Regions from separate parts of the Halalkalibacterium halodurans genome, predicted to be linked through region 1. Evidence: predicted binding sites of a transcription regulator. Region 1 holds the regulator's gene; the other holds the start of a gene.

What was found. The regulator LexA, encoded in region 1, represses DNA repair genes until DNA is damaged. The targets are predictions, from matches to a motif close to CGAACATATGTTCG.
Region 2: a site for LexA is predicted at 3,884-3,897, ahead of uvrB (excinuclease ABC subunit UvrB). Genes of this name have one in related genera too.

Annotation. Positions count from the first base shown of each region.
Region 1 covers NZ_CP040441.1:2,477,254-2,483,481, reverse strand. The annotation lists gene FED51_RS12000 (methionine gamma-lyase family protein) at 1-343, shown strand, start outside; gene glnA (type I glutamate--ammonia ligase) at 568-1,917, shown strand; gene FED51_RS11990 (ferredoxin) at 2,895-3,143, shown strand; gene lexA (transcriptional repressor LexA) at 3,446-4,069, opposite strand; gene FED51_RS11980 (hypothetical protein) at 4,221-4,424, shown strand; gene FED51_RS11975 (YneB family resolvase-like protein) at 4,449-5,102, shown strand; gene FED51_RS11970 (DUF896 domain-containing protein) at 5,193-5,432, shown strand; gene tkt (transketolase) at 5,623-6,228, shown strand, end outside.
Region 2 covers NZ_CP040441.1:3,732,465-3,738,692, reverse strand. The annotation lists gene FED51_RS18310 (S41 family peptidase) at 1-1,449, shown strand; gene FED51_RS18305 (PDZ domain-containing protein) at 1,678-2,868, shown strand; gene FED51_RS18300 (DUF2198 family protein) at 2,927-3,151, shown strand; gene FED51_RS18295 (class D sortase) at 3,209-3,772, opposite strand; gene uvrB (excinuclease ABC subunit UvrB) at 3,974-5,956, shown strand; gene uvrA (excinuclease ABC subunit UvrA) at 5,963-6,228, shown strand, end outside.

The DNA.
Region 1 (6,228 bases):
GAGCCCTCGTTACGACGAACAGCGGACAGATTTAATTCAGTCCGTTCAGTTTCCTGATCGTGAGAAGATGATCGCTTTCTGCCAAGCGATTCAGGCGGCATCACCGATCGATGCCCACGTCACCCCACAGCCAAGTTCGATGCCGGGCTATGAAGATCCTGTCATCATGGCAGCAGGTACATTTATTCAAGGGGCGAGCATCGAGTTAACGGCGGATGGACCTGTTCGACCGCCTTACATTGCGTACGTTCAAGGTGGGCTCACATACGAGCACGTAAAGCTAGCCGTCATGCAAGCTGCAGATGAAATGCTTAGCCTGGAAACAAAGGGAACGCCTTCTTGATTGAATTAAGAAGGCGTTTATCCTTTGATAGATTCTAGTAAAAAAAGTTTGTTAGATTAATTACTATGTCAGATTATCTTGCATATATTTGACAGATCGATACCCTTCAAGTAGACTTGTAGTAAAGTTGATCGAAAAAAGACGAGTGATGGCAAAAGGATGCTAGGATTATACTCGGAAATTTCGATTTATTATGAAAAGTGCAGGAAAGGGGATACCTACGAATGGCAAAGTTTACGAGAGAAGACATTTTGCGCATTGCCCAAGAAGATAACGTTCGTTTTATCCGACTTCAATTTACTGATTTACTAGGGACGATTAAAAATGTGGAAATCCCGGTTGATCAATTGCCAAAAGCCCTTGACAACAAAATGATGTTTGATGGCTCATCCATCGAGGGGTTTGTTCGAATTGAGGAATCAGACATGTATTTGTACCCGGATTTAGAAACGTGGGTCATCTTCCCTTGGACACCGGAAAAAGGAAAGGTTGCGCGTCTGATTTGTGATGTCTACCAACCTGGAAAGCCTGGAGAAGAACCAAAACCATTCTTAGGTGATCCTCGTGGCATTTTGAAGCGGGTCCTAAAAGAAGCAGAAGCGCTCGGTTTCACAGCATTTAACATCGGTCCAGAGCCAGAGTTTTTCCTTTTTAAAAATGATGAATCAGGAGAGCCAACGCTTGAGTTAAACGATAAGGGAGGCTATTTTGACCTCGCACCGACGGACTTAGGGGAAAACTGCCGCCGCGATATCGTGCTTGAGCTGGAGGATATGGGCTTTGAAATTGAAGCTTCCCACCATGAAGTGGCCCCAGGCCAGCATGAGATCGACTTTAAATATGCAGACGCTGTGACGACATGTGATAACATTCAAACGTTCAAGCTTGTCGTTAAAACAATTGCTCGCAAACACGGCTTGCATGCCACGTTTATGCCAAAACCACTTTTCGGCGTCAATGGTTCAGGGATGCACTGCAACATGTCCTTGTTCCGCGGGAAAGAAAATGCGTTCTTTGACGAATCAACCGAAAGCCAGTTGAGCGGAACCGCGATGCAATTTTTAGCAGGCATTTTAAAACATGCCGACAGTTTTACAGCGATTACGAATCCAATTGTGAACTCTTATAAGCGCCTTGTCCCAGGCTATGAGGCACCTGTTTATGTTGCTTGGTCGATGCGCAACCGGAGCCCTCTCGTTCGGATTCCATCTTCTCGCGGCTTAAGCACGCGAATCGAAGTTCGTAGCCCAGATCCAGCCGCTAATCCTTACCTTGCAATGGCAGCAATGCTAGCAGCTGGTCTTGATGGCATCAAACGCAAGCTTACACCACCGGCAGCAACAGACCGTAACATTTACGTGATGAGCAAGGAAGAGCGTGATGAAGAGGGAATTCGTGACTTACCATCAACACTAAAAGAAGCAGTCGACAACTTCCTGAAAAATGACGTGCTAGTTGAAGCGATCGGAGAGCATGCCGTGGAGCACTTTGTCGAAGCCAAAGAAATCGAATGGGATATGTTCCGCACCCAAGTGCACCCATGGGAGCGAGACCAGTACATGCAAACCTATTAATCTAAGAAACCCTTGAAGCGATAGGCTTCGGGGGTTTTATTACTTTATAAAATGGTTTACCTTTAAAAGGAACCTGAAATGAGAAAAACATTGGCTTCGAGCGATGAGGCTTGATGAAGTCTAGAAACATAGGTGATTTTGTTAAAATAGTTTATCGGATGGTGATCAAGAATAACAATTTTTTCAGATAAATGAAGTAAAGTATTTACATCTAGGTAAAATAATAGGTAGAATGAAAGTAATAAACCTTAAGGAGCTGATGCAAGACTTGAAACGGGTTAAGTATTGGTTCGATTGCAAGGTCAAAGGTAAACATAGATATGACTACTATACAGAAAAGTGCATTATATGCGGTAAAAGAGCAAACAAGGATACCTGACTAGGTGTCCTATTTTTTAGAGAAGTTAAGACTTTAAGGGAAAAATTTTAAAATAATCGACTATAGATTTTATCACATTCTTGTAAGGGCTTTATCGCTAAGGTTTTTTAGGATTGTAAGGTTTTAAGGATGGGTATGAAAATTGATTGAACACTAGCGTACAACATAAATAAATTGGTATGTAAAATACCAGGATAAGGCTTAACTATAATGTTAGATCTTATAACACGAGGGTTGACGACACATTGCTCTAGTGAATAATTATTTATTGATAAGGGTATTTATGTTGTGTAAAATGTAGTTATCACCTAAGGCACGTACAAAAAATGAAAAGGCCACTGTGCAAGAGTATTCTATGAATGAGGAAACTTGTCCCGCACTCAGGATACACTTATAGGGACGTGAGCAGTACATGCAAACGTATGAATGTAATTCCTGAGGCCTCTTGAGGTGAAGTCACTTCAAGAGGTCTTTCAAAAAGTGATTGCTTTTTCGGGACACCTTTACTTACCGACGGAAAAGTCGGAATATTAAGTGAATGGTTGTTCCTACCTTTTATAAATAGATAGAACACAACAACCTTGGGAGGGAAATCGAAATGGCAAAGTATACGATTGTGGATAAGGAGACCTGTATTGCATGTGGAGCTTGTGGCGCAGCTGCTCCAGATGTTTATGATTATGATGACGAAGGATTGGCATACGTCATTTTAGACGATAACGAAGGGGTTGCCGAAGTACCAGAAGATTTGATCGAAGACATGGAAGATGCCCTTGAAGGCTGCCCTACCGATTCCATTCGCGTAGCAGATGAACCGTTTGAAGGAGATGCCAATAAATTTGAATAATAATTCAAGATGTAAAGCTAACGCGGATTAAAGCCAAGTCAACTTTTGTGTAAAAACAGTAAGAAGCAACGTCAATGGCATGAACCATTGGCGTGTTTTTTTGCTTACAATAGCTGTTAAGTATAAGAACAACTACGGATTTGCTGCCCTTTAAAGGTTCGGCAATCGCTGTGTCTTCTTTAGCTTCAGCACGATTGTACTAGTCAAATTAAATAGTAAAGCTCAAGGAGGGCCCTTGAGCTTTTTCTAGTGTAATGGGTTATAAACAAATAGAACGTTGCATAGATTGGTGGCAGGACAAGTTAATGGATGGTACGAAATACGCCTATGACTTTTCCTAAGATCGTACAAGATGTCAAAATAATAGGTTCCATTGTTGAGTTTTCCGGTTGAAGACGGATGTAATCTTTTTCGCGGAAGAATCTTTTAACGGTAGCCTCGTCTTCTTCTGTCATGGCAACAATGATATCACCGTTATCGGCCGTTTGCTGTTGTCGCACAATGACAAGATCTCCATCAAAGATGCCGGCCTCGATCATGCTGTCCCCTTGAATTCGCAGTGCATATGTGTTGTCGTTGGCTGTTAATTGTTCAGGTAGTGGGAAATATTCTTCCACATTCTCAACAGCTGTAATTGGCAATCCGGCAGTAACTTTCCCGACGACAGGGATATACGTAGCTTTCGCTTCAGTCGTTTCAGATGCCAAATTCTCTAAGTCTAGCACTTCGATCGCGCGAGGCTTCGTTGGGTCGCGACGAATGTACCCTTTTTTCTCTAGCCTAGATAAATGGCCATGAACAGTAGAGCTTGAAGCTAGTCCAACGGCTTCGCCAATTTCGCGAACAGAGGGAGGGTATCCTTTGGCTCGAACTTCTTCTTTGATATAATCTAAAATTTCTTGCTGTCTTCTAGATAGTTTTGACAAGGTGGGGCACCTCTCTTTTCTTTCCTATACTGACTAAATTATACCATGCGAACATATGTAATGCAAACATAAGTTCTAATTTATTGTTGACACAAACAAGTGTTCTTGTTTATGATAAAGGGGAACAAACATTCTTATGAGGTGATTCTCTATGCTTAGACGTTTATCTGGCCAAGAAATTTCATTGTTAGTTGTTGCACTTATTACGTTATTATTGATGTACGGAACGCTTATATTTGCTGATGATAGCGATCCTGCTTCTACCTCTATGTTCTCGTACGAACAAGAGGAGCAACACGAGAACCTTCACGGTCAAGGATCTGTCGTCTATGAATCGATTATGCATAATGACTAAGAGTAGATAGGTTGATGATGTCCATTGAAAGCCATTATTTATTGTCGTGTCAGCACAGAAAAGACGAGCCAAGAAACGTCCTTAGCTCGGCAAAAGCATGAGCTTCTCACCCTTGCAAATAAACATGCGCTAGAAGTCGTTGCTACATTGGAAGAGCGAGCAAGTGGCTTTTCTCTAGACAGGCCTGTATTGTTAGAATGCATAGATGCTTTCCAACGCGGGCAAGCTGATATCCTTCTTTGTCAAGATGATACAAGGCTTGCACGAGGGCATTCGAAGATAGCTTTGTTACATCAGTTACGAAAATTAGGTGTCTCCATCTATACGATTCGTGATCAGGGGGAGCTTCGGCTATCAGAAGCAGATGAAATGGTCCTTGACATTGTAGCGATCGTGGAAGAGTATCAGCGTAAGCTTCATAACAAAAAAATCAAGCGAGGAATGAAACAAGCCGTCAAAAATGGCTATCGTCCCGAACGGAATATAAAACAAGGTGTTTCTGGTGGGAGAGAACGAAAGGAACTGCCGATCAAGGAGATCGTTCGCCTTCGTCAGAAAAACCTAACGTTTCATGAAATTGCCTTAACACTACAAGGTCTTGGATTTAATGTCTCGAAAGCAACGGTGCATCGTCGTTATCAAGAATATATGGACGAGCAGCTTCATGGGGAACAATAGGGCCATTCTTTTGGTTCTCCTTAGTTGCAAGATAGTCAACGTTCATGTAGAGTGATAAGGATGATTGTGAGAAGTTAGGAGGAACAACCGATGCTTTCTAAGCAAAAAATCGAGCGGATCAATGAACTAGCAAAGCGAGCAAAAACAACAGGTCTGACAGATGGTGAGCTTCGCGAGCAAAAAAAATTACGTGAAGAATACATTCAACAATTTCGTCAGTCCTTTAAAAATCAACTACATTCGGTAACGGTCGTCGATGGAGCAGGAAATGACGTAACACCAGATAAATTAAAACAAAGCAAAAATAAGTACCGCAACGACATTCACTAACGCCAGGACAGATTCCTGGCGTTTTCTATCTCTTTAACAATCAAAATGTTAATATATTTGTTTACTAATTAATAATTACATGAATTTTTTTTTAACAAATCCTAAACGAATGCTTGTGCAATCGTCCGATAACGTTTATCATGAAAAGCGAAAAGAACGTTTTCAGTAACGGAAAGGATGAAGACAGACGATGTCGAAACATGTTGAACAGTTAGCAGTCAATACGATTCGAACGCTATCCATTGACAGTGTGGAAAAAGCCAATTCAGGACACCCTGGAATGCCGATGGGAGCAGCGCCGATGGCGTTTTGTTTATGGACGAAATTCATGAACCATAACCCAGCTAATCCAGACTGGGTAAATCGCGATCGCTTTGTTTTATCGGCAGGGCACGGCTCGATGCTTTTGTACAGCCTACTACACCTTACAGGCTACGACCTCTCGCTTGAGGAGTTACAAAACTTCCGACAATGGGGAAGCAAAACACCTGGGCATCCAGAGTATGGGCATACACCTGGTGTAGAAGCGACGACAGGTCCACTTGGACAAGGGGTTGCAATGGCCGTAGGTATGGCAATGGCAGAACGTCATTTAGCTGCTACATACAACCGCGATGGGTATAATATCGTTGACCATTACACCTATACGATTTGTGGAGATGGCGATTTAATGGAAGGTGTTTCAGCAGAAGCAGCGTCTCTTGCTGGTCACTTAAAACTAGGGCGCATGATCTTGTTGTACGATTCCAACGATATTTCCCTTGATGGGGACCTACACCATTCATTCTCTGAAAGC
Region 2 (6,228 bases), 1.3 Mb from region 1:
ATGCTCGTTATGGTTGTTGTGATTGCAGCCATTGTTGGAGCGGTCGCTTACTTATCAAACTTTGGGTTGGCCGGTGATAACGTTAGCTCACCCCAAGAGGAAACGGCTAGTTCTGAATCAAGCCCTCCCGCAACGTTATCGGATGAGGAGGCTTTTGCCAAGTTTCAGCAAGCGTTCCAGCTCATTCAGGATCGTTACGTAGATGAAGTGGATGAGGAAAAGCTCCTACAAGGCGCGATTGAAGGAATGTTAGGCACATTGGATGATCCTTACTCTGTTTATATGGATCCAGAAACGGCAGCAGAATTTGTCCAGTCTTTAGACTCCCATTTCGAAGGGATTGGCGCTGAGGTAAGTATGACCAATGGATATGTCACAATCGTGGCTCCATTTCGCGAATCTCCAGCAGAAAAAGCGGGACTACAGCCAAATGACCGGATTTTAGAAATTGATGGAGAATCGACCGAAGGCCTTTCTCTTTATGAAGCGGTTCTTAAAATCAGGGGAGAAAAAGGGACGACAGTTGATTTGACGATCGAACGTCCTGGTGCGTCAAATGTCGTTAATATAACAGTAGAGCGGGACGAAATTCCAATTGAAACAGTTCATGTTCATCGCTTTGAACGAAACGGACTGACCATTGGAATGCTTGAAATTACCTCTTTCTCAGAAGATACAGCTGATCGTTTTGAAGAAGGTCTTGCCCAGTTAGAAGGCGAAGGGATCGACGGGTTAATTATTGATGTTAGAGGAAATCCTGGTGGTTATTTAAACGCCGTGGAAGATATCGGTAGTCTCATTATTCCAGAAGGGGAACCGATTGTGCAGATTCAAAACCGAGACGGGGAGAAAATGCGCTACTTATCCACGCTAAAAGAGGAAAAGCCATACCCAATTGTCGGATTGACTGATCGAGGAAGTGCATCAGCTTCAGAAATACTAGCCGCCGCACTCAAGGAGGCAGGTCATTATGATGTGGTCGGGGAAACGACGTTCGGTAAAGGGACTGTACAACAGTCAATAGAGCTAGGGGATGGTAGCGAGATTAAGCTATCTCTGTTTCGCTGGTTAACGTCTGATGGAAATGATATTAATGGTGTCGGAGTGGAGCCGACAGTTGAAGTCTTGCAACCTGACTATTTTTACACTGCACCCTTAAGCGTGGAAGAACCATTAGAGCTTGATATGTTGAACGACCAAATCGAACATGCACAAATGATGCTGAAGGGATTAGGATTTGAACCTGGGCGAACAGATGGCTACTTTGGAGAACAGACGGAAAAAGCTGTTCGTGCCTTCCAAGATTCTCAGGAGCTTGAGACAACAGGTGTCTTGGATGAAGAAACAGCAATAGCTTTACAACAAAGCATTGTTGACTTAGTTCGTGATCAAGAAAATGATCAACAATTGCGTGTCGCCTTAGATTTAATTGTAGAGCAGGCTCAATGATTAAAAGAAGGAATCATGTAAAGCGCGTCGAATCTGAGAGGAGTGCACAAACAGTGTACTCCTTCTTTCGTATGAGAGAGATGTGGACCGCAAAGCATTGCAACGAGTGAGTCTTCAACTTTCACTATTGGGCAAGAATTAAAGGAAATACCCAAAAGGTCCATGACGAAACGATAATTTCACGATAAGATAGTAAGAGAGAGTTGAGCGAAGGGGGAGCATTTGTCGATGGTTGGAGCAATCATACTAAGCATCATCATAGGAATTGCTGCTTTTTTTATCCATCCTTTACTATACATCGGACTAGCCTTGATGGGCCTTATCGGTTGGCAGCGAGTCCGACGGGAACGAGAACATTTCCACACGAGAGTGCTTCGCATACGTGCGGACTACGTGGTCCCATTTCTTCCAGGGTTGATCGCAGGGAGTCTTCTTTCCCTTGTAACCATAGTCATTGGCTTAACGGTTTCAATTGATTGGCTATGGCTGTTATTGATTGTTTATCTTTTAACTATCGTGACAATGAATATTCGTTGGATTAGTCCTGCCTATGTAGGGGCATTCATGATTGGTGTTGTTTTATTGGCACCTTTTGTTACAACCGGTTGGCCGTGGTTTGACGAACGACTTCAATCGGCAAGTCAGATCCCTGTTTTAGTGATCATGTACTTGACCGTGCTGTTGCTTTCAGCTGAAGGGATGCTGATCGCGAAACGAGGTGGTAGCTTTTCGTCTCCAGTTGTTGTGAGGAGCAAACGCGGCAAGTGGGTCGGTTTCCACCGGGTGAAAAGGCTGTGGCTTTTGCCTGTCGTCTTGTTCATTCCGGAGGGAGCGATCCCGACCTTTTCCTTTTGGCCTATATTAACGGTTGCAGGAGTATCACTTCAGCCGCTAGTGGTTCCGTTTTTAATCGGTACTGATTTTAAGATTTGGTCTTCATTGCCAAAAGTGGTTTCACGAAAGGTAGGTAATCAAGTTCTAGGGTTAGCCCTTACCCTTGCGCTGATCGTATGTATTACTTGGTATGTTCCTTGGCTATCTGTTCTTTTTGCCATTGTGGCGATTGTCGGACGAGAAGGTATTCATTTAATGGCAAAAATAAAGGATCGCTCAAGTACAAGCCTGTTTACCAATCAAGGGACAGGTTGTAAAGTACTTGGTATTTTACCTGGTAGCCCGGCTGAGAAAATGGGGATAAAAATAGGAGAGACGATTTTACGAGTGAATGGGAAAATGGTTAATAACGAGTATTCGTTTTATGAGGCGCTTCAAGAGAATTCTGCATTTTGTCGACTTGAGGTTATCGATAAAGCAGGGGAAGTCCGTTTTGCCCAAGGAGCGCTTTATGATGGAGAACATCATCAGCTTGGTGTACTATTAGTAAAAGAAGATCATGAGTTACAAGATTCCGTTATTTAACGTCAACTTGTAACTTTTGTCCACTATCGTATTTGCATTAAAAGGAGATTACATATAGATGATGGATGTTTTCCTTGCACTCGTTTTGCCAATCCTCCTTATGGTCGGTGTGACACGAGTAACGTTTCACCTACTAGGAGCAACGATTGTATCCTTTATGGTTTTGTTTGCGTGGTTTCGTTTGCATGAAAAGCCATGGTATGTTATTGCCATTGCCCTGATCTCACTGCTTGCAGGCTGGCATTTCGGTAAACGAGTATTGAAAAAAAAACCAGGAATGTAGAAAGGAGCCGCAGCTGCGGCTCCTTTCTCGTGGTTAACGTAATGTGATATTTCCTGATTACTGATTGTACGGCTCGGCGTAAATAATATATCGTTCGGGCGCACTCCCTATGAAATTGAAAGGGTAGCATGTCGAGAGGGTCAGCACTTCGTCTGGGGCCGTCGAACGTATAACCGATGTATCATTAGCATCGACAATCTCCGTATCAACAATCCGATACGTGTAACTTCCGTAAGGCATATGGACGGTCAAGTCATCCCCTATTTCCAATTTTCCCATATCGCGAAAAACGGTATCGCGATGACCTGATAGTAAGATCTGGTCGTTTTGCCCTGGCAGGACGGTGCTTGTATAATGACCGACCCCCCGATCGAGTTCGTCTTCATCGGTTCCGGAAACGATCGGTAGCTCTGCCTCTAGCTTCGTGATCTCCAGTATTCCAATCACATCTCCCATGTTGGCTTGAAAATCTTCTGGGCTGCTAACCTGTTCCCCGGTAATCTCTCGCGCCTCTGTCAACGATTGCTTCTGTAGAGACGATGTTAAAAATAGTTGCCATCCTCCATAGATGAGGCAAGCTAACCCGATGAACATAATGAAAATAGCGAGCTTTTTTCCCATGGTTTCCTCCTCTAATTCGATCCTACTACAAGTTCTGAATAACAAAATTATACCATCAAATATTCACTAACGGTTTCTTAAATGTTTTTCCATGATCAAAACGTAAATAACAAAACAAATGTTCGTAAAATTTGTGTGTTTCCAGTAAAACTATGATATAATGTTCACACTTGAAATGATCGTAGAGGAGGTCCTGTCACTGTGAGTCAGTCATTTGAACTTGTCTCTCAATACAAGCCCCAAGGAGATCAACCGAACGCCATTCGGCAGCTTGTAGCAGGGATTAATGAAGGAAAAAAACATCAGACGTTGCTTGGTGCAACAGGTACTGGGAAAACGTTTACGATGTCTAATGTCATCCAGCAAGTCAATAAGCCGACACTTGTGATTGCACATAACAAGACGTTGGCGGGACAACTTTATAGTGAATTTAAGGAGTTTTTCCCGAACAATGCTGTCGAGTATTTTGTGAGTTACTATGATTATTATCAACCGGAAGCGTATGTGCCCCAGTCCGATACGTATATCGAAAAAGATGCAAGTATCAACGATGAAATAGATAAGCTTAGACATTCAGCGACAAGTGCTTTATTTGAACGAAACGATGTTATTATCGTAGCGAGCGTTTCTTGTATTTATGGTTTAGGTTCACCTGAAGAATATAAAGAACTCGTCTGTTCATTACGGACGGGCATGGAGATTGAACGCAATGATTTATTGCGCCAGCTCGTAGACATTCAATATGATCGTAACGATGTGAACTTTACCCGTGGGACGTTCCGTGTTCGAGGAGACGTTGTCGAAATTTTCCCAGCTTCACGGGACGAGCAATGCATCCGTGTGGAGTTTTTTGGTGATGAAATTGATCGCATCACGGAAGTTGACGCTCTGACAGGTGAAATTAAAGGTGAGCGGAACCATGTCGCCATCTTTCCAGCTTCTCACTTCGTTACCCGCGAAGAAAAATTAAAGCGAGCGACCAAGTCAATTGAGGCAGAATTGGAAGAGCGGCTGAAAGAACTACATGATCAAGGAAAATTGTTGGAAGCTCAGCGGCTTGAGCAACGGACCCGCTATGACCTAGAAATGATTCACGAGATGGGATTCTGTTCAGGGATCGAAAACTACTCCCGCCATTTAACGTTACGTAAAGCGGGAGAAACTCCTTATACGTTGCTCGACTTTTTTCCCGATGATTTTCTTATCATCATCGACGAGTCGCACGTGACGATTCCACAAATCCGTGCCATGTATAACGGGGACCAAGCGCGAAAAGGTGTTCTTGTGGATCATGGATTTCGCTTGCCATCAGCGTTAGACAACCGTCCCCTTAAGTTTGAGGAGTTTGAACATAAAGTTCATCAAGCGGTATTTGTTTCGGCTACTCCTGGTCCATATGAACTTGAGCACACCCCAGAAATGGTTGAACAAATCATCCGACCGACTGGCTTGCTTGATCCGGTGATAGAGGTTCGGCCAATCGAAGGTCAAATTGATGATTTAATTGGAGAAATCAACGAGCGAGTGGCGAAAAACGAGCGGGTGCTTGTGACAACATTGACGAAAAAAATGGCCGAGGATTTAACCGATTACTTAAAAGAAGTTGGCATTAAAGTTCGCTACCTCCATTCTGAAGTGAAGACGTTAGAGCGAATCGAAATCATCCGGCAGTTACGGCTTGGTACGTTTAATGTTCTTGTAGGGATTAACTTACTTCGTGAGGGATTAGACATACCTGAGGTCTCACTAGTGGCTATTTTAGACGCAGACAAGGAAGGTTTTTTACGTGCTGAGCGCTCTTTAATTCAGACGATCGGACGGGCAGCGCGGAACGCCAATGGCTACGTCATTATGTATGCGGATCGTATGACGAAGTCGATGCAGATTGCCATTGATGAAACAAAGCGGAGACGCTCGATCCAAGAAGAGTACAACCGAAAGCATGGCATTACGCCGAAGACGATCGAAAAGCGGATTCCAGATGTGATTAAAGCAACGGCGATGGTGGCAGAAGACGGAGAAGAATATACGAGTCATGCACCAAAACAAAAAATGAGCAAAAAAGAACGAGAAGCGGTCATCGAGCGGATGGAAGCGGAAATGAAAGAAGCTGCAAAAACGCTCAACTTTGAACGGGCTGCTGAGCTAAGAGATCTCATTCTTGAGTTGAAAGCGGAAGGGTGAAAAAAAATGGGGTTAGATAACATTGTTGTAAAAGGAGCACGCTCCCACAACTTAAAAAACATAGATGTAACCATTCCTCGAGATAAGCTCGTCGTGTTAACCGGGCTTTCGGGCTCTGGGAAGTCATCTTTGGCTTTTGATACGATTTATGCTGAAGGACAGCGGCGATATGTAGAGTCCCTTTCTGCTTATGCACGTCAGTTCCTCGGACAAATGGATAAGCCTGATGTGGACTCGATTGAAGGCTTGTCGCCGGCCATTTCAATCGATCA